Regions from separate parts of the Streptomyces sp. NBC_00876 genome, predicted to be linked through region 3. Evidence: riboswitches for the same ligand, from Rfam matches in the RefSeq annotation. Region 3 holds a riboswitch; each other region holds the start of a gene.
What was found. A riboswitch is a leader RNA that binds a small molecule or an ion and turns the genes downstream of it on or off. The one in region 3 is predicted to bind thiamine pyrophosphate.

Region 1 (7,228 bases), 4.1 Mb from region 3:
CGGATGTCGGTGTCCCAGTCGGACGAGCGCGGATGCCGCTCGGGAAATGCCGCGACGCCCACGCAGAAATCGCCGGATTCCTTGATCAGCCGGACCAGGTCCGCCGCGTACCGCACGCCCTGGGGGTGCTCGACCCAGGGGCCCATCGGGTCGCCCGGCGGGTCTCCGCGCACGGCGAGGATGTTCCGGATTCCGGCGTCCGCGTACTGGCCGACCATATTGCGCAGCTCGGCGACGGAGTGGTTGACCGCCGTCAGGTGGGCGACCGGGGTGAGGGTGGATTCGGCGGCGATGTCCTGGGTCGCCTTCACCGTCCCGGCCCGGGTGGAACCACCGGCTCCGTAGGTCACGGAGACGAAGCTCGGCCGGACCGCCTCGACCCTGCGCAGCGCGTTCCAGAGGTTCCGCTCGCCCTTTTCGGTCTTGGGCGCCCAGAACTCGAACGAGTACGAGGTCTTGCCGGTCGCGAGCATCTCACGCACGGTGCGCGCGTGATCTGTCCTGGTGGAGGGTGTGCCAAGGGCCATACCGGCAGGTTAACCAGGGCAGGGCGGCCACCCAACCGAACCGGTGCGATTTGCCCGAATTGACCGTTACTTTGTCCACGCTTCGGACACTCCTGTCCCAAACACGCCAGTCCCGGGCGCCGGGGCCGCCGGGGACTGCGGGCCCTCAGCGTCACGCGCCGGCGCGCTCCCGGATCCTTCGTGCCAGCTCGGCGGCGGCTCCACCCGGATCGGCCGCCTCGGTGACCGCGCGCACGACGACGACCCGGCGCGCTCCGGCGTCCAGTACCTCGTCGAGGTTGCCGGCGTCGATCCCGCCGATGGCGAACCACGGGCGCGCGGGGGCCAGCGAGGCGGCGTACCGGACGAGGTCCAGACCGGGGGCGTACCGGCCGGGCTTGGTCGGGGTGGGCCAGCAGGGGCCGGTGCAGAAGTAGTCCACGCCGGGCTCGGCGACGGCCGCGTCGACCTCGGACCTTGCGTGTGTGGAACGGCCGACGACCACGTCGGGCCCGATGACCGCGCGGGCCGCCGGGACCGGCAGGTCGCCCTGGCCCAGGTGCAGCACATCGGATGCGATGGCATGGGCGACGTCGGCCCGGTCGTTGACCGCGAGGAGCTTGCCGTGGCGCTTGCAGGCGTCGGCGAGGACCGCGAGGTGCTCGAGCTCCTCGGCGGCCTCCATGCCCTTGTCGCGCAGCTGGACGATGTCCACGCCGGCGGCGAGCACCGCGTCGAGGAACTCGGGCAGATCGCCCTGGCGCCTGCGGGCGTCCGTGCACAGATAGAGCCGGGCGTCGGACAGCAGCTCGCGAGGCGTGGACATGATGAGGTTCCCCCGGGGAATACGATGAGCGGTTCGGTCGAGCGGCGGTGGACGCGGGCCGCGTCGTGCACGGCCCGCGTCCTCCGTAAGGCTGTCGGTCAGACGGCGAGCGCCTGGGCGCGGCGCTTCACCTCCGTGCCGCGATTCTCACTCAGCGCCTGCGCGGGCGTGCCCGGCAGGGTCGGGTCGGGAGTGAAGAGCCATTCCAGCATCTCCGCGTCGGAGTAGCCGTCGTCCCTCAGGAGTGTCAGGGTCCCCGAAAGACCCTTGACCACCTTGTTGCCGTCGATGAAGGCAGCAGGCACCTGGAGTGCCCGGTTCTCACCACGGCGTACGGCGATGAGCTGGCCCTCCTTGACCAGCTGCCGCACACGCGTCACCTCGACATCGAACAATTCGGCGATGTCAGGCAGGTGGAGCCAGGAAGGGACGAGAGCATCGATCTTTGCGTCAATCTCGGTCACGGGACAAGCCTGCCATCCCGGACCGACAGCCGATACCCGGACTCCGCCCTTCAGGGTCTCGCGGGCCGCGCCGAAGAGGCCCCGGTCCCGGATTCCGCTACGGCCGGGTCGCCGACTTCAGCGCTACGGACGGGTCGCCGGCCCGCTCCGGATCGATCCGCGCCCCCGACTCGATGAGCTTGCGCCCCTGCGCCAGGTCGCGCGGCCGGCCCACGGCGAGGACCGCGACCAGGACGTCACCCCGCAGCCAGCACACCGACCAGGCGGGAGAGTCCGGGTCGCCGCGCCACAGCAGGGTGTCCGCACCGCCGTGATGCCCCGCGTACTGCACGAACCGGCCGAACTGCTCGGACCAGAAGTAGGGCACGGGGTCGTAGGCCGGCGGCTCCGCACCGTCCGGGCCGGCCGCCCCCGCGATATGGGCGGCGGCGGTGCGCGGTCCCTGGAGTGCGTTGTCCCAGTGATGGATGAGCAGGCGTGTCCCGTAGCGCGCGGAGGGGAACGAGGCGCAGTCGCCGACGGCGTACACATCGGGCAGCGAGGTGCGCAGCGCCTCGTCTGCGGTGACCGACCCGTCGGACCCGAGCGCGACGCCCGATCCGGCCAGCCAGCCGGTGGCGGGCCGCGCCCCGATGCCGACGACGACCGCGTCGGCCGCGAGCGTGCGGCCGTCCGCCAGGACCACCGCGCCGGGCTCGACGCGGTCCACCCGGGCTCCGGTGAGGAGTTCGGCGCCGCTCTGCGCGTACCAGGCGGCCATCGGGGCCGCGACCTCTGCGGGCAGGGCTCCGGCGAGGGGCCGTTCGGCCGCCTCGACGACGGTGACCGCGCACCCCGCCTCACGGGCCGCGGTGGCGAACTCGGCGCCGATCCAGCCCGCGCCGATCACCACGACGGCGTGCCGTGCCTCGATGACGGGCCGCAGCCGGGCCGCGTCGTCCAGGGTGCGCAGCAGATGGACGCCGGGCACGCCCTCGGAGCCGGGCAGCACGACGGGTTCGGCGCCGGTGGCGATGACCAGGACGTCGTAGGGAACGGGGCCCGCCGACGTGTCCAGTTCGTGCGCCCCGGCGCGCACGCCGGTGACTTCGCAGCCCAGTCGAAGTGTGATGTCCAGGGCCTCGAAGTCGATGTCGAAGGCCGACTCCTCGGCCTTGCCGAGGAGCACCGCCTTGGACAGCGGGGGGCGGTCGTAGGGCTGATGGGGTTCGGCGCCGATCAGCGTGACGGTGCCGGTGAAGCCCTGCTCCCGCAGGGCCACCGCGGTCTGCACCCCCGCCATGCCCGCGCCCACGACGACGACCCGGCGCCCCGGCTGCTCTGTCCGCTGCTGCTCGCTCACCCGTACACCTTAATCATCTGACGAACCGTCAGGAAGAGGGCCGGCCCACCGCGCTCCCGCCGCCGCCCCCCGGCCGCGGCGACGGCTCCCTCCCCCGGTCCGGCGGGCGGGGTCTAGGGTGGCCCCCGTAAGAAACTCGCGGGAGCCCGGACGTACCGGGCTGAGAGGGAGGCTGGACGGCCTCCGACCGTACGAACCTGATCCGGGTCATGCCGGCGAAGGGAGGGGCTGGACGCCCATGCGCATCCACCGCACGAACGGGTCGGACGTCCTCGTCATCGGGGGCGGCGTCATCGGCCTCGTGACCGCCTGGCGGGCGGCTCGGCGCGGCCTGTCCACCGCGGTCGCCGATCCCGGACCGGGCGGCGGAGCCGCCCAGGTCGCGGCCGGAATGCTGGCCGCCGTCACCGAGCTCCACTACGGCGAAGAGACGCTGCTGGGTCTCAACGTCGCCTCCGCCGAGCGCTATCCGTCGTTCACGGCCGAGCTGGAGGCCGCGAGCGGACAGGACATCGGTTATCGCGCCTGCGGCACCCTGGCCGTCGCGCTGGATGCCGACGACCGGGCCCATCTGCGGGAACTGCACGAACTGCAGCGGCGTTCCGGGCTGGAGTCGGAATGGCTCACCGGCCGTGAGTGCCGCCGGCTGGAGCCGATGCTCGCGCCGGGCGTACGCGGTGGACTCCGGGTCGACGGCGACCACCAGGTCGACCCGCGCCGGCTGGCCGCCGCGCTGCTGACCGCGTGCGAGCGGGCCGGGGTCGTCTTCCACCGCCACCGGGCCGAGCGGCTCTCCGTGGTGCGCGACCGGGCCACCGGCGCCGTGCTGGACGACGGCAGGGAGGTGACCGCCGATCAGGTCGTGCTCGCCGCCGGCAGCCTCAGCGGGCGGCTCGCCGGGGTGCCGGACCACGTCCTGCCGCCCGTCCGACCGGTCAAGGGCCAGGTGCTGCGGCTGACCGTACCCACCGCGTACGCCCCCTTCCTCTCCCGCACCGTGCGCGCGGTGGTCCGGGGCAGCCATGTCTATCTCGTACCGCGCGAGAACGGCGAGCTGGTCATCGGCGCCACCAGCGAGGAGATGGGCTGGGACACCACCGTCACGGCGGGCGGTGTGTACGAGCTGCTGCGCGACGCGCACGAGCTGGTGCCCGGTATCACCGAGCTGCCGCTCACCGAGACCCGCGCCGGTCTGCGCCCCGCCTCCCCCGACAACGCCCCGCTGCTCGGCCGCACCGCCCTGCCCGGCCTCCACCTCGCCACCGGCCACCACCGCAACGGGGTGCTGCTCACTCCCGTCACCGGTGACGCCATGGCGCAGTTGCTGGCCGACGGCGAGCTGCCCGAGGTGGCCCGCCCCTTCTCCCCCGGCCGGTTCTCACCGGCCGCCCCCGCACGTCAGGAGCAGCCCGCATGACCGAGCCCCCCGCCCTCTCCGTGTCCGTGAACGGCGAGGCGGTCTCCGTCGTCGCGGGCACCACCCTGGACGCCCTCGTCGCGACGCTGACCGGGGCGCCGTCGGGTGTCGCCGCCGCCCTGAACGAGACCGTGGTGCCGCGCGGCCAATGGTCCGCCGCCGCACTCACCGACGGCGACCGGGTCGAGGTCCTGACCGCGGTCCAGGGAGGCTGACGTGTCCGACGACGTCTTCACCCTCGGGGACACCTCCTTCGGCTCCCGGCTGATCATGGGGACGGGCGGGGCACCCAGCCTGGAGGTGCTGGAACGCTCCCTGACCGCCTCCGGCACCGAGCTGACCACGGTCGCGATGCGGCGCCTCGACCCGACCGTGCAGGGCTCCGTGCTCTCCGTGCTGGAGCGCCTGTCCATCCGCGTCCTGCCGAACACCGCGGGCTGCTTCACGGCGGGCGAGGCCGTGCTCACGGCCCGCCTTGCGCGCGAGGCGCTCGGTACGGACTGGGTCAAGCTGGAGGTCGTGGCCGACGAGCGCACCCTGCTGCCCGACCCGGTCGAGCTGCTGGACGCCGCGGAGACGCTGGTGGACGACGGCTTCACGGTCCTGCCGTACACCAACGACGACCCTGTGCTGGCCCGGAAGCTGGAGGACGTGGGGTGTGCGGCGATCATGCCGCTCGGCTCGCCCATCGGCTCGGGTCTGGGCATCCGCAATCCGCACAACTTCCAGCTGATCGTCGAGCAGGCGCGGGTCCCGGTGATCCTGGACGCGGGCGCCGGGACGGCGTCGGACGCGTCGCTCGCCATGGAGCTGGGGTGCGCCGCGGTGATGCTGGCATCGGCGGTGACGCGGGCGCAGGAGCCCGAACTGATGGCCGCCGCGATGCGCCATGCGGTCCGGGGCGGGCGGCTCGCTCACCGCGCGGGCCGGATCCCCCGCCGCCACTTCGCCGAGGCGTCCTCGCCGGTGACGGGGCGGGCGGCACTGGATCCGGAGCGCCCGGCCTTCTGAGCCCGGAGCACCGCGGCAGCGGATCGCATGTCCCTGTCACGGCTCGGCTGCAGTACGGCCCCGGGTTCGCCCGGAGCGTCGGCGGTGTCCGTGGCGGCTCGTAGACTCGCATGGTGGATACGACCCTCCAGGACCCTCTCGTCGGGCAGCTGCTCGACGGCCGCTACCGCGTCGATGCCCGCATCGCCGTGGGCGGCATGGCCACGGTCTACCGGGCCATGGACACCCGGCTCGACCGGGTGCTCGCCCTCAAGGTGATGCACCCGGCGCTCGCGACCGACGCCACGTTCGTCGAGCGCTTCATCCGTGAGGCCAAGTCGGTGGCGCTGCTCGCGCACCCCAATGTGGTCGCCGTCTTCGACCAGGGAGCCCAGGGGCAGTACGTCTACCTGGCGATGGAGTACGTCGCGGGGTGCACGCTGCGCGACGTGCTGAGCGAGCGCGGCGCACTGCAGCCACGGGCCGCGCTGGACATCCTGGAGCCGGTGCTCGCCGCGCTCGGCGCCGCGCACCGGGCGGGTTTCGTGCATCGCGACATGAAGCCGGAGAACGTGCTGATCGGCGACGACGGGCGGGTCAAGGTCGCCGACTTCGGCCTGGTCCGGGCTGTGGGATCGGTCACGAACACCACGGGGACCATCCTGGGCACCGTCTCGTATCTCGCGCCCGAGCAGATCGAGCACGGGACGGCGGACACCCGCGCGGACGTGTACGCCTGCGGTGTCGTGCTGTACGAGATGCTCACGGGCGCCAAGCCGCGCGACGGGGACTCCCCCGCCCAGGTCATCTACCAGCACCTCAACGAGGACGTCCCGGCCCCCTCGGCCGTCGTCCCGGGGCTCGCGGTCGAGCTCGACGACCTGGTCGCGAGCGCCACCGCCCGTAACCCCGAGGTCCGTCCGTTCGACGCGGTGGCGCTGCTCGCCGAGACCCGCCGGGCCCGCTCCGGCCTCACGGACGCCCAGCTGGACGCCGTACCGCCGCAGGCCATCGCCGACGAGACCCCCGGGGCGGAGGAGGAGGACGAGGCCGACGACCACACGACCGTGATCCCCCGGCCGCTGCCGCGCGACCAGGACGACGCCCACCGCACCGACCGGCTGCTGCCGCGCGACCAGGGAACCGCCCACCACACCAACCGGCTGGAGAGGCCCACGCCGCCGCAGCAGCCCCTGCCCTTCCACAGCGGCGGGCGTCGCGGACCGCGGCGCGGGATCCTCGTGGCCGTCCTCGCGGTACTGCTGGTGCTCGTGGCCGGCGGTGGCGTCTGGTACATCAACTCCGGACAGTTCACCCATGTGCCGTCACTGCTCGGCCAGAGCGAGAAGGCCGCCAAGGAGCGGCTCTCGGACGCCGGCCTGGAGCTGAAGGGCGTGAAGCGGGCCTACAGCGACACCGTCGACCGCGGCAAGGTGCTGAGCAGCGACCCGAAGTCGGGCGCCCGGATCCGGGGCAACGGCTCGGTTTCGCTGGTCGTCTCGCGCGGGCCCGAGATCGTGGAGGTGCCCGATGTGCAGGGCACCGGGCTGGCCGAAGCCAGGCGGGAGCTGAAGAGGTCGGGCCTGGTGCCCGGCATGGTCACCAAGGAGTTCAGCGAGGACGTGGCGGCGGGCGAGGTGCTGCGTACGGATCCCGAGGCGGGCGCCGAGCGCCACCCGGACT
Region 2 (7,228 bases), 2.0 Mb from region 3:
CCGTCAGTCACCACCCTGACCAGTGGTTTGTACGGGATCCGGCCTTCGGACCCCAGGCCTGCGGCAGATCTGTGGGGGCGGCCCCCACAGGCGGGCTGATCGCCCGTCACCATGCCTGGGGGTGACCGTTGACCACGGCATCGAGTACGGCTGTTCCGACGTTGATCGGATCGGTGCAGCGGGCGCTGAGGCTGCTGGAGGCTGTGGGCACCCATCGCGACGGGGCGCCGGCCAAACAGCTGGCGCGGGAGGCGGGGCTTCCCCTTCCCACCGCCTACCACCTGCTGCGGACCCTGACCCATGAGGGATATCTGCGCCGTGAGAACGGGGTCTTCCTGTTCGGCGCCGCCGCGGAGCGGCTGGTGGGCGACGGCTCCCTGCAGAATCGTCGCAGCAGAATGACCCAGTCACTGGGGCGATGGCGGGACATCATCGGGGCCCCGGTGTACTGCGCCGTCTACCGCGAGGGCGAGATCGAGCTCGTGGCGGTCGCCGACACCCCCGCGGCGCCGGCGGTGGACGAGTGGGCCGCCTTCCGGGAGACCGGGCACGCCCACGCGATCGGCCAGTGTCTGCTGAGCCAGCTCGACGAGGGGGCCCGCGAGGACCACCTGGACCGGCATCCGGTGCGTCCGCTGACCCGCTACTCCGTGCGCGACCGCCCGGCCCTCCTTGAGCGGCTGAGGTCACTTGAGCGGATGGAACCTGTCATCGAACGACAGGAGTACGCCCTCGGGACGGTCTGCGCGGCCATCCCGATCACGGCCGGATTCACGGCCGCCGCGATGGCCATTTCGGTACCTCTCGACCAGGAAGAACGGTTGCTCCCCGCAGTCGAACGACTACGTGGCGAAGTGGCCAGCCTCTTGCGTTCGTTCGTGTTCTCTATCAGTATCTGAAAAATCACTCCTTGTGATCTGCTATCGCGTGCACCACGATGGCGTCAATAGGGCCATGGGGGATCATTCCTGGCCAGATTCATCTACTGCGGGGTTGAACGATGCGCGAGTCGGTTCAAGCTGAAGTCATGATGAGCTTCCTCGTCTCCGAGGAGCTTTCCTTCCGTATCCCGGTGGAGCTCCGGTACGAAGTGTGCGATCCGTACGCGATCCGGATGACCTTCCATCTGCCCGGCGATGCCCCCGTCACCTGGGCTTTCGGCCGTGAGCTGCTGCTCGACGGTCTCAACAGCCCCAGTGGCGACGGCGACGTGCACATCGGGCCGACCGAGCCCGAAGGGCTGTCCGACGTCCACATCCGGCTCCAGGTGGGTGCTGACCGCGCGCTCTTCCGGGCTGGAACGGCACCCCTCGTGGCATTTCTCGACCGGACGGACAAGCTCGTGCCGCTCGGACAGGAGTGCACGCTGGGTGACTTCGAAGGCAATCTGGAAGAGGCGTTGGGGCGGATTCTGGCCGAGGAGCAGAACGCCGGCTGAAGAAGGACGTGCCCAGTTGCAGGTATGCCGGTCGAACAGCACACCTGCCGAACGGGTGAATCGCTCTCCGTGACCGGACGTTCAGACCTTCGTCCGCCGGCGGCGTCCTCTGCCGTTCCGTACGGGTGCCGAAGCTCCGGCTTCCGCGCCGAGCCCTGTGCGGTCCGCGGAGACGACCAGCGCCGCCAGCGCCGTGGTCACCGGCACCGAGGCGACCAGCCCGATCGAGCCGATCAGAGTGCGCACGATCTCCTCCGCCACCAGTTCGCTGTTGGTCACCGTCCCCACGCTGCTCTGCGCGATCGAGAACAGCAGCAGCAGCGGAAGCGCGGCGCCCGCATAGGCGAGCACCAGGGTGTTGACCACAGAGGCGATGTGATCACGGCCGATTCTGATCCCTGCCCGGTAGAGCTGCTTCGCACTCATCGTCGGGTCAGCCTGATGCAGTTCCCAGACCGCCGATGTCTGGGTGACCGTCACATCGTCGAGCACCCCCAGGGAACCGATGATGACGCCGGCCAGCAGCAGACCGCTCATGTCGATGTGCGGATACAGGCCGTGGATGAGGCCGGTGCTGTCGTCGGTGTTCCCGGTCAGACTCGCCCAGCCGATGAAGAGGGAGCCGAGCAGCCCGATCAGCAGCAGTGAGATCAGGGTGCCGATGACGGCGACCGAGGTGCGGGCGGTCAGCCCGTGACAGATGTAGAGCGCGATCAGCATGATCGCGCCGGCTCCGACGACCGCCACGACCAGCGGGTTCGAGCCCTGAAGTATGGCCGGAAGGATGAACAGGGTCAGGACGGCGAACGACAGGGCGAGTGCCACCAGGGCCATCACCCCGCGCATTCTGCCCACGGCGACCACCACCAGCGCGAAGATCCCGGCCAGGAGGACCAGCGGGAACTTCCGGTTCACATCGGTCACGGAGTACTGGAGGTCGTGGGGCGCGTCGGGGGCGTACGCGAGGACCACCTCCTGTCCCTCCCGTAGTTGCCGGGGTGCGCCCGGGTGGACCACCTCGATGAATCTGCGTCCTTCGTCCTGCCCGCTCGTGACCTCGACGGTGGCCCTCTTGCAGAGCTCGCTCCCGCCGTCACCCGTGGGCGGTGAGGTCTCGCCGCCAACGGGCATCTGGGAGGCGTTCACGTCCTTGCAGTCGACCTTGCCGACGCTCATCACCCTGCCCTGCTGGGTCTGCCGGTCGAATCCGACACCGGTGCGTTCGTGCGCAGGCGCACCACCGGGCCAGAGCACCATGAGGCCGACGACGACCGCGGCCGCGAACGGGATCAGTACGGCGGCGATCACCTTGCGCAGACGGGTGGAGACGGGTGCGGCGGGGCCATGGCTGTGTGTGTGGCCGTGCTGATGGTCCGGCGGTCCGGGGCTGAGATGAGTGGACGTCACCGGCCGATCTTCGCAAGAAGACAAGGGCCCTCTGTTCAGCCGCACGGCGAGGGCGCTAGCGTGGTGGCACCTTTGCACACGCGGGAGCTCGGAGCACCGGGCTGAGAGGGCGCTGATCTCCGTACATCTGTACGGGACACGCTGCGCCGACCGCCGAACCTGTTACCGGGTAATGCCGGCGTAGGGAGTAGGTCTCATGACCACATCGGACGCACGCACGCCTGCCTCCAACCAGAGCGACGAGGCCGGGAAGTCCATCGGCTGGCACAAGGGATACCTCCAGGGCTCGCGCCCGGACATCCGGGTGCCGGTCCGTCAGGTGCACCTCACCAACGGCAAGGACGTGACGCTGTACGACACGTCCGGGCCGTACAGCGACCCCGCCGTCGAGACCGACGTCCGCCGCGGGCTCGCACCTCTGCGGGAGAACTGGATCACCGCCCGCGGTGACACCGAGGAGTACGCGGGACGCGCCTCCCGTCCCGAGGACGACGGGCTCAAGCACACCTCGCCGCGCGGCGGGCTGCGCAATCTGGACGCGGTCTTTCCCGGCCGTCCGCGCCGGCCGCGGCGCAGCAGGGACGGCCGGCCCGTCACGCAGCTCGCGTACGCCCGCCGGGGCGAGATCACCCCGGAGATGGAGTACGTCGCGCTCCGGGAGAACGTCGGGCCCGAGGTGGTGCGCGAGGAGATCGCCGCCGGCAGGGCGGTACTGCCGGCCAACGTCAACCACCCGGAGATCGAGCCGATGATCATCGGTAAGAAGTTCCTGGTCAAGGTGAACGCCAACATCGGCAACTCCGCGGTCTCGTCCTCCATCGAGGAGGAGGTGGACAAGATGACCTGGGCGACCAAGTGGGGCGCCGACACCGTTATGGATCTGTCCACCGGCCGCAACATCCACACCACCCGTGAGTGGGTTCTGCGCAACTCCCCCGTGCCGATCGGCACCGTGCCGCTCTACCAGGCCCTCGAGAAGGTCGACGGCAGGGCGGAGGAACTGACCTGGGAGATGTACAAGGACACCGTCATCGAGCAGGCCGAGCAGGGCGTCGACTACATGACGGTCCACGCCGGCGTGCGCCTGCCCTATGTACCGCTGACGGCCCGCCGCAAGACCGGCATCGTCTCCCGGGGCGGCTCGATCATGGCGGCGTGGTGCCTCGCGCACCACAAGGAGTCCTTCCTGTACGAGAACTTCGAGGAGCTCTGCGAGATCCTCGCCTCGTACGACGTGACGTACTCGCTGGGAGACGGGCTGCGGCCCGGGTCGATCGCGGACGCCAACGACGAGGCCCAGTTCGCCGAACTGCGCACGCTCGGCGAACTGAACACGGTCGCCAAGCGGTTCGGGGTGCAGACGATGATCGAGGGCCCGGGCCACGTCCCGATGCACAAGATCAAGGAGAACATCGACCTCCAGCAGGAGATCTGCGAGGAGGCGCCGTTCTACACGCTCGGCCCGCTGACGACCGATGTGGCTCCGGCCTACGACCACATCACCTCGGGCATCGGCGCCGCGATGATCGCCTGGTGGGGGACGGCGATGCTCTGTTACGTGACGCCGAAGGAGCACCTCGGCCTGCCCAACCGGGACGACGTGAAGACCGGAGTCATCACGTACAGGATCGCGGCCCATGCCGCGGATCTCGCCAAGGGGCATCCGGGAGCGCAGGAGTGGGACGACGCGCTGTCGGACGCCCGGTTCGAGTTCCGCTGGGAGGACCAGTTCAATCTGGCTCTCGATCCGGACACGGCAAGGGAGTTCCACGACGAGACGCTGCCGGCCGAGCCGGCCAAGACGGCGCACTTCTGCTCGATGTGCGGTCCGAAGTTCTGCTCGATGAAGATCAGCAGAAGCATCACGGAGCAGTTCGCCCCCGACCTGGCCTCCGCTGCCTCGGACGAGGAGATCGAGGCGGGGATGCTGGAGAAGTCCAAGGAGTTCGCGGCGAGCGGGAACCGCGTGTACCTGCCGCTGGCGGACTGAAACCGCGCGGGGGCGACCGGCCTCCGGGGCCTCGGCAGTGACTGCCGGGGCCTTTCGGGGCCGGTGCACATAGTGCGCAATGGCGTATCGGAAGAGGCAAGATCGCGTGCGGCGTGATCATTTTCCTTACCCTGCGGGCATGAGTGGGAACGAACTGGTCAGTGGAGCCGTCGGCGCGGTACTGGGGTTGCTGGTCGCGCAGCCCTTACGGAGAGGCTGGGCCGGGCTGCGTACCCGCTTGTCCGGTACGGCATTCCGGGGCGAGCCGCAGGCGGATTCCGGTCCCGCGTGGACGACCTTCTCGCTGGGCCCCCTGCACACCCCGGCGCTGATCGTCGAAGGGGACGGCGAGGCCTCCATATCCGCCGATGCCGTTCGCATCGAGGTGCTCGACGAGGAGATCGAGCTGCCCGAGGAGATGGCCCGCTGGCGCACCGAGATCGAGGAGGAGAGTGCGAGGGCCCGCGAGGAGGGCCGCACACCGCCGTGGAACGGGCCTCGGTACGCCGTCGAATCGTTCGGCATCTCGCGGGCCGCTCTCGACGAGCGGCCCGAGGTCCGTCTGCGGCTGCGCCCGACGGACTACTACACCTTTCTCGCGGCTCAGCAGCTCGACCGCCGGCTGGACGACGGGACCACCCCCCGCTCCCGCTATCTCGATCCGGACGATCCGCTGCGTGCGCCCGCGTTCCTGCAGTGCAGCTTCGGCGTCAACGTCGCCGTGGTGACCGCCGACGGTCTGCTGGTCGTCAGCCGGCGCAGTGACCGGGTCCGGATGGCGCCGGGCGCCTGGAACTCCTCTGTCAACGAGGGGCTGGCCGGCCGTATGGACTCGGCCGGCGGGGGCGCCCCCGACCTCTACGCGGTGGCCCGGCGAGGGATGCGCGAGGAGCTGTCCCTCGAGCCCGGTGAGTACACGCTCGAACTGCTCGCCTTTGTGCTGGACGTCGGCAGACACCAGTGGGGTGTCCACTTCCACGCCCGGCTGAAGGACCTGACCCGCGACGAGCTGCGGGCGCGGATGAGCAGAGGGGTCGCGGACCGGTGGGAGGCCCAGACAATCGACTATGTGCCCTTCCGTCCCGCGGCCGTGATCACGTATGTGCTGAGTGCCGGCCGCATCGACCACTGGGCCCCGGTCGCGCCGTCTCTCTTCCACCTAGCGCTGGTCCGTGCGTACGGGCGTGCGCCGGTCGAGAGAGCGGTGGCGCGGATCGTACGGAACACATGACGGCGGCCGGGGGCCGGGGCGGTGGCCCCGGTCAGTCCAGTTCGTGTTCCGGACCGCCGAAGTCGGGGCTGGAGAAGTCCGGGCTGGTGAAGCTCGGACGGGGTGCGGCTGCCGGGCCGTCGTCCGGGCCGGTGAAGTCCGGGCTGCTGTAGCCGATCTTCGGGATGCGGCGTGCCGGGCGGTACGGGGTCCGTGCGGCGGGACCGGCGCCGGGGTCGGCGAGCGCGTCCCGGAGGAAGGGCAGGATGCCCCGTTCCAGCAGTGCGTGCCGCCAGGCGTCCCGGGCCTGTGCCACGTCCTGCGGCAGCTCCTCGCCGAACTCCTCGGCCGTCAGTGACGTCGAGCCGTTGCGCAGGGCGGCGACGAGCAGACCGGCGGCGGCGACCAGCATGGCGGCCGCGGTGACCGCCGTGAAGAACCAACCCGCGCCGACCATGGTTCTCGCGAACGCCGGCGGCGGGTCGAGCATCTTCAGGACGTAGCCGAACAACAGGAAGATGACCGCCGCGGTACCTGCCAGTACCGGCGCCAGGACGGTGACGACGGCGCCTATCCCTGCGCCCGGCCGGCTCGGATCGTCCGGGCCGGGGCCCTGGACCGTTTCCCGGTCCGGGCCGGTGGCCCGCAGGTCGTCGCGGGCCTTCACATAGTGCTCGTACTCGGCGGCGGCCGCGGCTGTGATCAGGGAAATGGCCGCCATGGCCATGGTGCGCAGCTGGACGGAGTTGAGCCGTTCACCGATGGCGGCCAGATCCGGTCGTTCATGGGCGTGACGCAGTGCGTCGTCGAGGATCCGCTCGTACTCGGGCCGGTCCTCGGTCAGCAGGTGCGGAGCGCTGTTCATGTGCATCCCCCGATGCTCCGTAGGGCCTGTGTGCCAGGCAGAACCGGGCAGTTGGGCGGAAACGGAGGAGAGCCTGCTACTGATACGCCGATGGTAGAGCGCCCACGGCACGGGGTGACAGGGGGTTTCCGGAAATAGGCCCAGCGTTCGGCGTGGTCAGGTCAGGATGCGTCTTCCCCGAAGAGCGTCAGTCATGCAGTGGAAGTTGGACGACCAGTAGCTTTCCGGCCATGGTCACCCCGCCGTCCATGGCGATGGCGAGCCCGTCCGCGTACACGTGGGGGCCGTCGACCAGGGGTCCGGCACTGTCCTCGCCGT
Region 3 (7,228 bases):
GCCGAGGCCGAGGCTCCGGCCGCGGACGCGGACGCCGAGCAGGCCTGACACCCGTCACGGCTGAAGACGGCGGGGGCCGGTGCCACAGGCACCGCCCCCGCCGTTCACCCGTAGATCTTTCAGACTTCGAGAGAGAAATACAGACTCATGGCGAACTACACCGCCGCTGACGTCAAGAAGCTCCGTGAGCTCACCGGCGCCGGCATGATGGACTGCAAGAAGGCGCTCGACGAGGCCGACGGCAACGTCGACGGAGCCGTCGAGGCGCTCCGTATCAAGGGTCAGAAGGGCGTCGCCAAGCGCGAAGGCCGTTCTGCCGAGAACGGCGCGGTCGTCTCCGTCATCTCCGAGGACAAGACGTCCGGCGTTCTGCTCGAGCTGAAGTGCGAGACGGACTTCGTCGCCAAGGGTGACAAGTTCCAGGCCGTCGCCAACACGCTCGCCGCTCACGTCGCCGCGACCTCCCCGGCCGACATCGAGGCACTTCTCGCCTCCGAGATCGAGCCCGGCAAGACCGTCCAGGCGTTCGTGGACGAGGCCAACGCCAATCTCGGCGAGAAGATCGTCCTGGACCGCTTCGCGCAGTTCAACGGCGCCTACGTCTCCGTGTACATGCACCGCACCATGCCCGACCTGCCGCCGCAGATCGGTGTCCTGGTCGAGCTGGACAAGGCCGACGCCGAGCTGGCGAAGGGTCTTGCCCAGCACATCGCCGCCTTCGCGCCGAAGTACCTGTCCCGCGAGGACGTCCCGGCCGAGATCGTCGAGGCCGAGCGCCGCGTCGCCGAGGAGACCACGCGCGCCGAGGGCAAGCCCGAGGCCGCGCTCCCGAAGATCGTCGAGGGTCGCGTCAACGGCTTCTTCAAGGAGGCCACCCTCCTTGGCCAGCCGTATGCGCTGGACAACAAGAAGTCCGTCCAGAAGGTCCTGGACGAGGCCGGTGTCACCCTGAAGCGCTTCACGCGCATCAAGGTCGGCATCTGAGTCCGTCCGCGAAAAACGGTGGACCCCGATAGGGTCTGGTGCAGTCGACGGCCGCACACCGCCGTACGACCGCAGATCTGACGAGGAGGCCATTGCCGCTGAGGGACACCAGACCCACAGGCAATGGCCTTCTTCGTATGTGCACGAGGAGAATCTCCATGAACAAGGGCGCGGACGCCGCAACAGGTGACCACAAGCGCGACGACGGCAAGGTGCCCGGACGCTTCATGCTGAAGCTGTCCGGAGAGGCGTTCGCCGGCGGCGGGGGTCTCGGTGTCGACCCCGACGTCGTGCACGCCATCGCCCGCGAGATCGCCGCTGTCGTCCGGGACGGCGCGGAAATCGCGATCGTCATCGGCGGCGGCAACTTCTTCCGCGGCGCCGAGCTCCAGCAGCGCGGCATGGACCGGGCCCGGTCCGACTACATGGGCATGCTCGGCACCGTCATGAACTGCCTCGCGCTCCAGGACTTCCTGGAGAAGGAGGGCATCGACTCCCGCGTCCAGACGGCCATCACCATGGGTCAGGTCGCGGAGCCGTACATCCCGCTGCGCGCCGTACGGCACCTGGAGAAGGGCCGCGTCGTGATCTTCGGCGCCGGCATGGGCATGCCGTACTTCTCCACCGACACCACTGCCGCACAGCGCGCCCTCGAGATCGACGCCGAGGCGCTGCTGATGGGCAAGAACGGCGTGGACGGGGTCTACGACTCCGACCCGAAGACCAACCCCGGAGCGGTGAAGTTCGACGCCCTGGAGTACAGCGAGGTGCTCGCCCGCGATCTCAAGGTCGCCGACGCCACCGCCATCACGCTCTGCCGTGACAACCAGCTGCCGATCCTCGTCTTCGAGCTGACCACCGCGGGCAATATCGCCCGCGCGGTCAAGGGTGAGAAGATCGGCACGCTCGTGAGTGACCAGGGCACCCGGGCCTGACAACCGGGGGATCGCACCGGGAGTCCCGGTGCAATCCCGGGGCTGCGGGACGGCCCCGGACGATGGACAACGGCCTGCCGGTCGGACACCGTGCAGGTGAGGACGCGACGCAGGATCCGCCGGGCCCGAGCATGCCGGGCCCACTCAAGACACGCAGGAGCACGTGGTGATCGAAGAAACCCTCCTCGAGGCCGAGGAGAAGATGGAGAAGGCCGTCGTCGTCGCGAAAGAGGACTTCGCCGCGATCCGTACCGGCCGCGCGCACCCGGCGATGTTCAACAAGATCGTCGCCGACTACTACGGCGCGCTGACCCCGATCAACCAGCTGGCCTCGTTCTCGGTGCCCGAGCCCCGTATGGCCGTCGTGACGCCGTTCGACAAGACCGCGCTGCGCAACATCGAGCAGGCCATCCGTGACTCGGACCTCGGCGTCAACCCGAGCAATGACGGCAATATCATCCGGGTGACCTTCCCCGACCTCACCGAAGAGCGTCGCCGCGACTACATCAAGGTCGCGAAGACGAAGGCCGAGGACTCCAAGATCTCGATCCGCGCCGTGCGCCGCAAGGCCAAGGAGACGCTGGACAAGCTGGTCAAGGACAAGGAGTCCGGCGAGGACGAGGTGCGTCGCGCCGAGAAGGAGCTCGACGACACCACCGCGAAGTACGTCGCGCAGGTGGACGAGCTGCTGAAGCACAAGGAAGCCGAGCTGCTCGAAGTCTGATGAACGACTCCTCCTGGGGCGCCCCGCAGGCCACCGGCCACCGGGCCGTGCCCGAGATGCGGGCCGTTCCGGCGGGTCCTGCATACGATATGCATGAAGCCCAGCAGACTCGGCCCATGCCCATCGTGCCGGACGTTCCCGACGCAGGTAGAGACGCTGACGACCGTGATGACCGGGACCAGGGAGCCGCACGCCTGAGCGGCGGCCCCCTGTTCCGCGAAGAGAAGCCGCAGGAGCCCATGCCGACCGCGCCGCCACCCCCGCAGAAGAAGCGTGCGGGCCGTGATCTGGGAGCCGCCATAGGGGTCGGCCTGGGACTCGGGGCCGTTGTCGCCGCCTCGCTCTTCATCGTCAAGGCCGTCTTCGTCGGCGTGGTCGTCGTCGCCGTCGTCGTGGGCCTCTGGGAGCTCACCTCCCGGCTGGAGGAGCGCAAGGGCATCAAGGCACCGCTCGTGCCGCTCGCGATCGGTGGCGCCGCCATGGTCGTGGCCGGCTACGCGCGCGGCGCCGAGGGCGCGTGGATCGCCATGGCGCTGACCGCCCTCGCGGTGCTCGTCTGGCGGATGACCGAGCCGCCGGAGGGCTACCTCAAGGACGTCACGGCCGGAGTCTTCGCCGCGTTCTACGTGCCGTTCCTGGCGACCTTCGTCGCCATGCTCCTGACCGCCGACGACGGGCCGCAGCGGGTTCTGACCTTCCTGCTGCTGACCGTGGTCAGTGACACGGGTGCGTACGCCGTCGGCTGGCGGTTCGGCAAGCACAAGCTCGCACCGCGCATCAGCCCCGGGAAGACCCGCGAGGGCCTGTTCGGAGCCGTGGCCTTCGCGATGGTGGCCGGCGCGCTGTGCATGCAGTTCCTGATCGACGACGGTTCCTGGTGGCAGGGTCTGCTGCTCGGCCTGGCGGTCGCGGCCAGCGCCACCCTCGGTGACCTGGGCGAGTCCATGATCAAGCGGGACCTCGGGATCAAGGACATGGGCACGCTGCTGCCGGGGCACGGCGGGATCATGGACCGGCTGGACTCCCTGCTGCCGACCGCGCCGGTGGTCTGGCTGCTGATGGTGATCTTCGTCGGCTCCGGCTGAGAAGCTCTTGGGTCACCCCGTCTGACCTGCGTTTTTACGAGTGAGGGTCCGTTGTCCACAGGGCGGCGGGCCCTCACTGTTCTGTCTGCGACACTGGAAGAACCATGCCTAAGCCCGGAGAACTCCAGTTTGTCGCGCCCCGCGGAGCCAAGAAGCCCCCGCGGCACCTCGCCGACCTCACGCCCGCCGAGCGCAGGGAAGCCGTGGCCGCGGTCGGCGAGAAGCCGTTCCGCGCCCAGCAGCTCTCGCAGCACTACTTCGCGCGGTACGCGCCCGACCCGGCCCAGTGGACCAACATTCCGGCCGGATCGCGGGACAAGCTCGCCGAGGCGATGTTCCCGGACCTGATGTCCGTGGTCCGCCACATCAGCTGCGACGACGACACCACCCGCAAGACGCTGTGGAAGCTGCACGACGGGACGCTCGTCGAGTCCGTCCTGATGCGCTACCCCGAGCGCGTCACGATGTGCATCTCCTCGCAGGCGGGCTGCGGAATGAACTGCCCGTTCTGCGCCACCGGGCAGGCCGGTCTCGACCGCAACCTGTCCACCGCGGAGATCGTCCACCAGATCGTGGACGGCATGCGGGCGCTGCGCGACGGCGAGGTCCCGGGCGGTCCGGCCCGGCTCTCCAACATCGTCTTCATGGGCATGGGCGAACCGCTCGCCAACTACAACCGGGTGGTCGGCGCCATCCGCCGGCTGACCGACCCCGAGCCCGACGGCCTCGGGCTGTCGCAGCGCGGGATCACGGTCTCCACCGTCGGCCTCGTGCCCGCCATGCTGCGGTTCGCCGACGAGGGCTTCAAATGCCGGCTCGCGGTCTCGCTGCACGCCCCGGACGACGAGCTGCGCGACACCCTCGTACCCGTCAACACCCGCTGGAAGGTGGGCGAGGTCCTGGACGCCGCGTGGGAGTACGCGGAGAAGTCCGGCCGCCGCATCTCCATCGAGTACGCGCTGATCCGCGACATCAACGACCAGGCCTGGCGCGGCGACCGGCTCGGCCGGCTCCTCAAGGGCAAGCGCGTGCACGTCAACCTGATCCCGCTGAACCCGACGCCCGGCTCGAAGTGGACCGCCTCGCGGCCCGAGGACGAGAAGGCGTTCGTCGAGGCGATCGCCGCCCACGGGGTGCCGGTGACCGTCCGGGACACCCGCGGCCAGGAGATCGACGGGGCCTGCGGACAGCTGGCGGCATCCGAGCGCTGAGGCCGAAAAGGGCCGTGTAGCCTGGGCTCGGAAGACAACTTCACAGCTCGAAATCAACTTCATATTCCGACAGGGGAGCGCCACAGCGCTGAGAGTGCGGCACCAAGGACAGGTTGGCCGCAGACCCTCTGAACCTCGCCCGGGTCATTCCGGGTAGGAAGTTCGGACCTTACTCAAGCTGTTGCGCCCTGCCCGCTTCCGGTTTCCACCGGCGCGGGCAGGGCCGCGTCTCTTCCTGGTCACTCCAGGAGGAATCACATGAGCACCACCAAGAAGATCGCGGTGACGGCCGTCGCCGCCGCACTCGGCGTGACCGCCCTCGCCGGCTGCGGAAGTTCCGACGACTCGGCGTCCGGTTCCGGACCCACCGGGAGCTCCGGCTCCAAGACCGTCACCCTCGTCAGCCACGACTCCTTCAACGCCTCCAAGGCCGTACTGAAGGAGTTCACCCGTCAGACCGGCTACACCGTCAAGGTGCTGAAGAGCGGGGACGCCGGCGCCGCCCTCAACCAGGAGATCCTCACCAAGGGCTCGCCCCGCGGTGACGTGTTCTTCGGCGTCGACAACACCCTGCTCTCGCGCGCCCTCGACAACGGCCTGTTCACGCCGTACGCGGCCAAGGGCATCGACCAGGTCGCGGCCGATGTGCAGCTGGATGCCGACAAGCACCGGGTGACCCCGGTCGACACCGGCGACATCTGCGTCAACTACGACAAGCAGTACTTCGCCGACAAGAAGCTCGCGCCGCCGAAGACCTTCGACGACCTGGCGAAGCCGGCGTACAAGAACCTCCTCGTCACCGAGAACGCGGCGACCTCCTCGCCCGGCCTCGGCTTCCTCCTCGGCACCGTCGCCACCTACGGCGAGGACGGCTACCAGGACTACTGGAAGAAGCTGAAGAGCAACGGCGTCAAGGTCGTCGACGGCTGGGAGCAGGCGTACAACGAGGAGTTCTCCGGCTCCGCGGGCGGCAGGAAGGCCAAGGCCGACCGGCCGCTGGTCGTCAGCTACGCCTCCAGCCCGCCCGTCGAGGTGCTGTACGCCGACCCGCAGCCGAAGGCCGCCCCGACCGGTGTCTCCACCGGTACGTGCTTCCGCCAGATCGAGTTCGCCGGTCTGCTCGACGGCGCGAAGAACGAGGCGGGCGGCAAGGCCCTGCTGGACTTCCTGATCAGCAAGGAGTTCCAGGAGGACATGCCGCTCAACATGTTCGTCAGCCCGGTCACCAAGGGCGCGAAGGTGCCGGACCTCTTCACGAAGTTCGGCGCCACGGCCGACAGGCCGACGACCGTCGCCCCGGACGCGATCGCCAAGAACCGTGAGCAGTGGGTCCAGTCATGGTCCTCGCTCGTAGTGAAGTAGCGAAGACTCCCGTACGCGGACCGGGCGCGCGCGGGAGAACCGCGCGCGCCCGGTCGCTGCGCGGGGGCGCGGTGCGGCTCGGCCTGATGGCCGTGCCCGCCCTGTTCTTCGCCCTGTTCTTCGCCTACCCCGTCATCGCGATCGTCGGACGCGGGCTCAAGGACGGCGGGGTATGGCAGTTCGGACGGTTCGGCGAGGTGCTGAGCCGGCCCGAGATCCAGGACGTCCTCTGGTTCACCTTCTGGCAGGCCCTCGCCTCGACCGCGCTGACCCTGCTGCTCGCGCTGCCGGGCGCGTACGTCTTCGCCCGCTTCGACTTCCCCGGCAAACAGTTGCTCCGGGCCGTCGTCACCGTGCCGTTCGTGCTGCCGACCGTCGTCGTCGGTACCGCGTTCCTCGCGCTGCTGGGACGCGGCGGCTTCCTCGACGAGCTGTGGGGCGTACGGCTCGACACCACCGTGTGGGCCATCCTGCTGGCCCATGTCTTCTTCAACTACGCGGTTGTCGTGCGCACCGTCGGCGGACTCTGGTCGCAGCTCGACCCACGGCAGGAGGAGGCAGCGCGGGTCCTGGGCGCCGGACGGTTCACCGCCTGGCGCCGGGTCACGCTCCCCGCGCTCGCCCCCGCCGTGGCGGCCGCCGCGCTGATGGTCTTCCTGTTCACCTTCACCTCGTTCGGTGTCGTGCAGATCCTCGGCGGCCCCGGCTACTCCACGCTGGAGGTGGAGATCTACCGGCAGACCGCGCAGCTGCTCGCCCTGCCCACGGCCGCCGTGCTGACACTCGTGCAGTTCGTCGCGGTCGGCGCCGTCCTCGCCGTGCACGCGTGGACCGTGCGCCGCAGGGAGAGGGCGCTGAAGCTGGTCGACCCGGCGCAGACCGCCCGCAGACCGCGTGGTGCGGGACAGTGGGCGCTGCTCGGCGCGG
Region 4 (7,228 bases), 1.5 Mb from region 3:
TCGATGGTGGCTTCGGCGGGCTGCTGGAGCCGGCCCGCGATGAGGTGGCCGCGGCCGGTGCCGTTGGCGGCGGTGCCGAAGACGGGTTCGCGTACCGAGAAGGGCGGGAAGCCGTTGTCCTCCAGCCACTTCTCGTACGAGGGGTGGTGTACGGGGTTGAGGGCGCCGGGCAGGTGCTCGCCGTCCAGTCCGTAGAACTCGGGGCCGCGCTCGCGGCCGATGTGCCACTTGCCGACATGGCCCACCGAGTAGCCCTGGTCCATCAACCGGCTCCAGAGCATGGGGTCTTCGTCGGAGAGCTCGTCCTTGCTCCCCCCGTTGCGCTCGGGGTTGTTCAGCATGCCGTGGCGGAAGGGGTGCAGACCGGTGGCCAGTGACGCGCGGGCCGGGGTGCAGATCGCGGTCGGGGTGTAGAAGCGGTCGAAGCGGGTTCCTTCGGCCGCCAGGGCGTCCAGGGCCGGGGTGTCGACGAGCGGGTTGCCGTAACAGCCCAGGGTGTCGACCCGGTGCTGGTCGGTCATCAGGAACAGGACGTTGCGCGGAGCCACTCGGGCCGCCCTTTCGGTGGTCGCTCACTGGGGTGCCGGAATGCCGGCCGAAGCCCGGTCCGGCGGTGCTTCCGCAGGGGCCGGTGCAGGCAACTGACCGGAACTGTAGGGACGCCGACTTTTTTACGTCAACCCTCGGGAATAAACATTGTGTGAATTCATCCGAGCCATTGACAGAAAGCCCTTGACCGATCGACCATGCGTCCATGACGGAACGCACCGATGCCCTCCAGCGCCTGCGCAGAGCCAATGAAGCCGCCGTACTCGGCGAGCTGCGCAGGTCGGGCGCGCTGAGCCGGGGCGAGCTCAAGGCGCGGGTCGGTCTCTCCCGTACCACCCTGTTCGCGATCGTGTCCGATCTGCTGGAGCGCAAGGCCGTCGTCGAGCAGCCGGCCCCCGACCCCGGGCTGCCGCGCGGACGCGGCCGGCCGGCCCTGGAGATCTCGCTCAACTCCCGCGGGGCGGAGCTGATCGGCATCGATCTCCAGCGCCACCGGATCCATGTGGTCGTGGCCAACTGCGCCCATGAGATCGTCGGCCGGTTCAGCGCCCCCGTCCCGGCGGACAGCGGGGCCGCCGAGCGTGCCGCGCAGGCGATCCTGGCCGTCGAGGAACTGGTGCGGCGCGAGAACATCAGCCTGGCCCCGGTCGCGGGCATCGGCCTCGGACTCCCCGGCTTCGTGCAGAACCCGGCCTCCGGCGACCCGCGCACCATGACGCCGTTCGCCGGGCACGTCGCCGACGAGCTGGGCCGGCACTTCGACGCCCCCGTGCTCACCGACAACAACTCCCGGCTCGCCGCACTCGCCGAGGTGACCTGGGGCGCCGCCCGCGGGTTCGACAACGCCGTCTATCTGCGCTGGTCGGAAGGGGTCGGTGGCGGACTCGTCGTCAATGGCGCACTGGTGCGCGGCGCCCACGGCGCGGCCGGCGAGATCGGCCACACCAGCTGTGACCCCGAGGGCAAACCCTGCCACTGCGGGGGCCGCGGCTGTCTGGAGGGCCTCATCTCCGTCCCCGCCCTGCTCGCCGCGTGCGCCGAGCGCGGGGTCACGGCACGGGACGCCGCCGAGCTGATCGGGCTCGCCGCCGAGGGCCAGCCGGACACGGCCGACGTCGTGCGGACCGCGGCCGTCGTCGCCGGGCGGGTGCTCGCCGCCCTCGCGGCGCAGGTCGACCCCGAGTGCATCGTCGTCTACGGGGAGCCGGCGGCCCTGGACGACCTCGTCCTCACCCCCATCCGGGAGCAGCTCGCCGCCCTCTCCCTGCCGTCCGCTCCCCGCACCATCGAAGTACGCGGCTCCGCCCTCGGCGGCGAGGCCGCCGCGCTCGGCGGGGTGGCGCTGCTGCTGCGCACCACCGGCCAGGACCTGGCGGAGCTGCTGGACGGGGGCACCTCGCGGTGAACGCCTGTTGCGGGCCGGCCCGCGAGAGCACCGCGCCTGCCGCTGCCACTCCCCCGGCGGACTTCGCCGTACCCGTGCACCGTCCCGCCGAACTGCTGCGCGGCATGGTGGCGGTGCCCGGCGGGCCGTTCCTGATGGGGGGCGAGGACGAGGACGCGTTCCCGGCCGATGGCGAGGGGCCGGTACGTGAGGTGACCGTCGCCCCGTTCCACATCGACGCCGCCGCTGTCACCAACGCCCGCTTCGCCGTCTTCGTCAAGGCCACCGGCTACCGCACCGAGGCCGAACTCATCGGCTGGTCCTACGTCTTCGGCTCCTTCGTCCCGCAGGAGGCCCGGCACGCCGTGCTGCCCGGCACCGTGCCCGGCGCCCCCTGGTGGCGTGCGGTCACCGGAGCGCACTGGCGCGCCCCCGAAGGGCCGGGCACCTCGATCGGCGACCGCCGCGACCACCCCGTGGTCCACATGTCGTGGCACGACGCGACGGCCTACGCCCTCTGGGCCGGCAAGCGGCTGCCGACCGAGGCGGAATGGGAGAAGGCGGCTCGCGGCGGACTCGTCGGGGCCCGCTTCCCATGGGGCGAGGAGCTGACGCCGAACGGGCGGCACCGCTGCAACATCTGGCAGGGCGACTTCCCCGTACGCAACACGCTCGAGGACGGCTTCGCGGGCACCGCTCCCGTGAAGGCCTACGCCCCCAACGGCTTCGGCCTGTACAACGCGTCGGGCAACGTCTGGGAGTGGTGCGCCGACCGGTTCAGCGCCGACTGGCACACGGCCGACCGCCCGGAGACCCGTATCGATCCCGTCGGCCCCCCGGACGGCGGGAGCCGGGTGCTGCGCGGTGGCTCGTACCTGTGCCACCGCTCCTACTGCAACCGCTACCGGGTGGCCGCCCGCACCTCCAACACCCCGGACAGCACGACCGGGCACGGCGGATTCCGCTGCGCGCTCACCCTCTGACCTGCGCTCCCGCCGGGTTCACCCGGAACGGACGGATCTCCGTCGGCCCGACGCCCCGGCGACCCCACTGCCGGGGCGTCCGCACGGGTCCGGCTATCCTGACCGCCGCACCGGACACGGGGTGCCCCGCCAGGGGCTGAGAACACACCCGTCGAACCTGAACCAGTTAGCACTGGCGGAGGGATGTCTTCATGTCATTGCCGTATGCCCGAAGCGAGCGCGCTCCGCTCGGCCCGCGACCCGCTTTCGACGGGCGCATGCCCACCGCCCCCGGCGATCTGCGCATCGAGGCGCACGGGATAGCCCCCGTACCCGAGGACCGCCGCTACGGCGGGCCCGGCCGGCTGTTCACCGTCTGGTTCGCCCCCAACCTGACCATGACCGGGGTCTTCACCGGCACCGTCGGCATCGCGCTGGGCCTGGACTTCGCCACGGCGCTCACCGCCGTCGTGCTCGGCACACTCATGGGCGCTGTGCCCACCGCGTATCTGGGCACCTGGGGCAGCCGGACCGGCGCCGGGCAACTCCCGCTCGCCCGGCTGGCGTTCGGCCGCGGAGTCGTACTGCCCGGCACGCTCCAGTGGCTGTCGTCCATCGCCTGGGACGCGCTGATCGGGCTGTTCGGCGGGGACGCGCTGGCCCAGCTGTGCGGCTGGCCCTTCTGGCTGGGGGTGCTGGTCATGATGGCCGCCCAGGGCGCGCTCGGCGTGCTGGGCTACGAGGTGATCCACCGGCTCCAGACCGTGATGACGTTCGCCCTGGCCGCCGCCTTCGCCGTGCTCTCCACCAAGCTTCTCAACGGCGTCCACCCCGCCACCACCGGCTCCGTGCACGGCGCCGACCGGGCGGGCGCCTTCGTTCTGACCTGCACCATCGCGCTGAGCCTGGCGCTGTCCTGGGCACCGTACGCCAGCGACTTCAGCCGCTATCTGCCGCACACCACGTCGCGTCCGCGGATGTTCTGGTGCACGCTGCTCGGCATCAGCGTCTCCTTCGTCGCGGTCCAGGCCCTCGGCCTGTGGGGCGCGTCCGTCTTCACCGACCAGACGGCGCGCGGCATCGACACCCTCCTGGGCGGGGGCGCCCTCGGTTCGTTCGGGCTGCTCGCCGTGGCGCTCGCCGCGCTGTGCAGCAACGCCATGAACGACTACAGCGGATCGCTGGCGCTGCAGACCATGGGGGTCCGCCTGCCCCGCCCCGCGGCCGCCGCGCTCGCCGCCGCCCTCGGTTTTCCGCTCGTGCTGTGGATGCACGCGGCCGACACCACGGCACGCTTCCAGAACGTGCTGCTTCTCGTCGGCTACTGGATCCCCGGCTTCGTCGCGATCGTGGCCGTCGACTGGACCGTCCGGGCGCGCGCCCGGGGCGGCGCCCCCGTCGATCTGGCCGCCGAGAGCCTGCGCACCCAGCCGTGGTGGCCGGCGGTCACCGCCTTCGCCGCCGCCTTCGCCGCAGCGGTGCCGTTCATGAACACCAGCCTGTACGTGGGCCCGGTGGCGAAGGCGCTGCACGGGGCGGACCTCGCCTACGGCGTGGCGTTCCTCGCCGGCCTGGCGGTGTACGCCCCGCTGCGGCTGCGCCGCCGCAGCTGAGCGACGACGCCCGTCTCGTACGTCTTGCGCAGGGTGAAGCCGGATTCGCCGGGCATCCGCGTGGATGACGTCAGCTGCGCTCCGCGTCCCGCACCGTGCACGTGTCCGTGTCGGCGGGGCACCAGTGCGTCCGCCCGCCCACGAGGTGGAGTTCGAGATCCGCGTCGGCCATCCCGTTGCGGTCCAGAGCGGCCCGCAGCGCCGTGGGTGCGGGCTGCGGCGGGAGTCCCAGCACACCGATCACGATGATGCCGTTGCGTGCATCGACCGAGGCGATCTGCCACTTCCCGGTCGCGGCCCACTTCTCGGCGACGGGTCGGGCCTCGGCGGCGAGCGACCGGTCGCGCGCGACGGTCACCGTGCCGGTCGTCAGGGGCACCGCGATCAGGAGGACGACGGTCGCCACGGCGACCAGCGTCCACCCGTGGAACCGCCCCACTCGCAGCCCCGATTGCTGGGCCGCCGTCCGGATCCCGTAGACGAGGAAGACGACCGTGCCGGTCGCCACGATGGCAGCGACGTTGGTCGCGAACAGCAGGGCGGACTCGCTCGCGTCGTGGTAGCGGCCGGCCGTGATGAGGAGTCCTGTCACCGCGAGCGGCGGTACCAGTGAGATGGCGATCGCCACGCCCGGCAGGGTGTCGGAGATGTCCGCCCGTACGAGGGCGAACGCGCCGACGGTTCCCGTCGCCAGGGCGGCGAGCAGGTCGATGAGGCGCGGGCTGATCCTGGAGGACACCTGACTGTTCGAGGCGAAGGCGTCCGGCGGGGAGACGATCCAGCCGAGCAGCATGCCGATCGCCACGACCGCCAGCGCACCTCCCAGGACGAGCAGCGCACACCTGACGACCTGTGACCTGTCGGCGAGAACCAGGGCCAGTGCACTGCCGAGGATGGGAGTCATCAGCGGCGCGACGATCATCGCGCCGATGACGGTCGCCGTCGAATCGCCCACCACGCCGGCGCTCGCGATGACGGCGGCCAGCACGAGGAGCCCCCAGAACCTTGTCGAACTCGGGCTGCGCAGCGAACGCTCGATGAAGAGCGCATCCGTCATGCGTTGAACGGCGACCGCGTCGACTGACGGCATGTCCGGTGTCCCCTCCGGCGAGATGCTCAATCCGAAACTTGATCATATGCAGACATACACCCATCTGCGTGTATGACCCGAGCGTTCCACGGGCTCGCGGGAGCCTCCCACTCAGTGCGTTCCACGGCACCGGCTCGGCAGCCGCATGATCCGTTCGGACTAGTCCCGATGGCAGCCGAGTGACGCCGCGGCAAGGGTGGCGTACAGGCAGCTGCCGAGCCGCCGAGCTGCCGCATTGCCGCGAGGGAGCGCACCATGGCCGGGAACACCGGGAAAACGCAGTCCAAGTCTGCTCAGCCTGCTGTCAGCCGTGCCAACGATGAGATCGTGCGCCGATATCCCTTCGACGACACCCGGGACATGGACGACGCCCGCCGCGGATTCATGGGCACCGCGCAGAACAGCGAGATCAGCACGGCCGACGGGCGCGTGGTGTGGGACCTCGAGGCCTACGGCTTCCTCGCACAGGACTGCCCGCCCACGGCCAACCCGAGCCTGTGGCGCCAGAGCCGGCTGGTCGCCGACCACGGGCTGTTCGAGGTAGTGGAGGGCATCTACCAGATCCGCGGATTCGACCTGTCCAACATGACGGTCGTCGAGGGCGAGCGAGGCATCCTCGTGATCGATCCCCTCATCTCCGCCGAGACGGCGGCCGCGGGCCTTGCCCTCTACCGCAGCCACCGGGGTGAGCGGCCCGTGACGGGCGTGCTGTACACCCACAGTCATGTCGACCACTTCGGCGGCGTGAAGGGTGTGGTCACGGAGGAGGAGGTCGCCGCCGGGGTTCCGGTGATCGCACCGGAGGGCTTCCTGGAGCACGCGGTCAGCGAGAACGTGTACGCCGGCACGGCGATGGCCCGCCGCGCCGCCTATATGTACGGAGCCGCTCTCCCGAAGGGCCCGCAGGGTCAGATCGGCGCGGGCCTGGGCCAGACGACCTCGACGGGTTCGGTCGGACTGATCCCGCCGACGCTCGACATCACCCGTACCGGGCAGACCGAGACGGTCGACGGCATCCGCATGGTCTTCCAGCTCACTCCGGGCACGGAAGCCCCTTCCGAGCTGAACATCCACTTCCCCGACCGGGCCGCGCTGTGCCTCGCCGAGAACGCCACGCACAACCTGCACAACCTGCTCACCCTGCGGGGCGCGGAGGTCCGCGACCCCCGGGTCTGGGCCCTGTACCTCACCGAGGCGATCACATTGTTCGGTGATGACACGGATGTCGCCTTCGCCTCCCACCACTGGCCGACTTGGGGCAGCGAGCGGGCCATGGGGTTCCTCTCCGAGCAGCGCGACCTGTACACCTATCTGCACGACCAGACCCTGCGGATGATCAACCAGGGCATGACACCGCTGGAGATCGCCGAGGTGATGGAGATGCCTCCGGCGCTGGAGAAGGCCTGGCACACCCACGGCTACTACGGCTCCGTCAGCCACAACACCAAGGCCGTCTACCAGCGGTACATGGGCTGGTTCGACGGCAACCCGGCGCACTTGTGGGAACACCCGCCGGTCGAGGCGTCGAAGCGGTACGTGGACTTCATGGGCGGTGCCCAGGAGGTCGTGCGCCGTGCGCACGAGGCGTTCACCGACGGCGACTTCCGCTGGGTGGTACAGGTCGTCAACC

Region 1: another riboswitch for thiamine pyrophosphate. It lies ahead of thiO (glycine oxidase ThiO); the one in region 3 lies ahead of OG782_RS27490 (thiamine ABC transporter substrate binding subunit).
Region 2: another riboswitch for thiamine pyrophosphate. It lies ahead of thiC (phosphomethylpyrimidine synthase ThiC); the one in region 3 lies ahead of OG782_RS27490 (thiamine ABC transporter substrate binding subunit).
Region 4: another riboswitch for thiamine pyrophosphate. It lies ahead of OG782_RS33675 (purine-cytosine permease family protein); the one in region 3 lies ahead of OG782_RS27490 (thiamine ABC transporter substrate binding subunit).

What each region holds. Positions count from the first base shown of each region.
Region 1 is NZ_CP108800.1:2,140,070-2,147,297, forward strand. Features, by position in the region: gene metF (methylenetetrahydrofolate reductase [NAD(P)H]) at 1-527, opposite strand, end outside; gene thiE (thiamine phosphate synthase) at 679-1,332, opposite strand; gene OG782_RS09395 (Rv2175c family DNA-binding protein) at 1,431-1,796, opposite strand; gene OG782_RS09400 (NAD(P)/FAD-dependent oxidoreductase) at 1,894-3,138, opposite strand; TPP riboswitch at 3,267-3,380, shown strand; gene thiO (glycine oxidase ThiO) at 3,377-4,555, shown strand; gene thiS (sulfur carrier protein ThiS) at 4,552-4,770, shown strand; gene OG782_RS09415 (thiazole synthase) at 4,772-5,566, shown strand; gene pknB (Stk1 family PASTA domain-containing Ser/Thr kinase) at 5,680-7,228, shown strand, end outside.
Region 2 is NZ_CP108800.1:4,226,763-4,233,990, forward strand. Features, by position in the region: gene OG782_RS18580 (IclR family transcriptional regulator) at 129-899, shown strand; gene OG782_RS18585 (SsgA family sporulation/cell division regulator) at 1,001-1,438, shown strand; gene OG782_RS18590 (YibE/F family protein) at 1,520-2,845, opposite strand; TPP riboswitch at 2,916-3,049, shown strand; gene thiC (phosphomethylpyrimidine synthase ThiC) at 3,042-4,835, shown strand; gene OG782_RS18600 (hypothetical protein) at 4,975-6,066, shown strand; gene OG782_RS18605 (hypothetical protein) at 6,098-6,916, opposite strand; gene OG782_RS18610 (metallophosphoesterase) at 7,098-7,228, opposite strand, start outside.
Region 3 is NZ_CP108800.1:6,205,980-6,213,207, forward strand. Features, by position in the region: gene rpsB (30S ribosomal protein S2) at 1-48, shown strand, start outside; gene tsf (translation elongation factor Ts) at 148-984, shown strand; gene pyrH (UMP kinase) at 1,143-1,919, shown strand; gene frr (ribosome recycling factor) at 2,086-2,643, shown strand; gene OG782_RS27480 (phosphatidate cytidylyltransferase) at 2,643-3,728, shown strand; gene rlmN (23S rRNA (adenine(2503)-C(2))-methyltransferase RlmN) at 3,833-4,939, shown strand; TPP riboswitch at 5,001-5,117, shown strand; gene OG782_RS27490 (thiamine ABC transporter substrate binding subunit) at 5,198-6,301, shown strand; gene OG782_RS27495 (ABC transporter permease) at 6,388-7,228, shown strand, end outside.
Region 4 is NZ_CP108800.1:7,706,093-7,713,320, reverse strand. Features, by position in the region: gene OG782_RS33690 (sulfatase-like hydrolase/transferase) at 1-548, opposite strand, end outside; gene OG782_RS33685 (ROK family transcriptional regulator) at 755-1,954, shown strand; gene OG782_RS33680 (formylglycine-generating enzyme family protein) at 1,951-2,916, shown strand; TPP riboswitch at 3,024-3,117, shown strand; gene OG782_RS33675 (purine-cytosine permease family protein) at 3,108-4,508, shown strand; gene OG782_RS33670 (DUF389 domain-containing protein) at 4,579-5,598, opposite strand; gene OG782_RS33665 (alkyl/aryl-sulfatase) at 5,854-7,228, shown strand, end outside.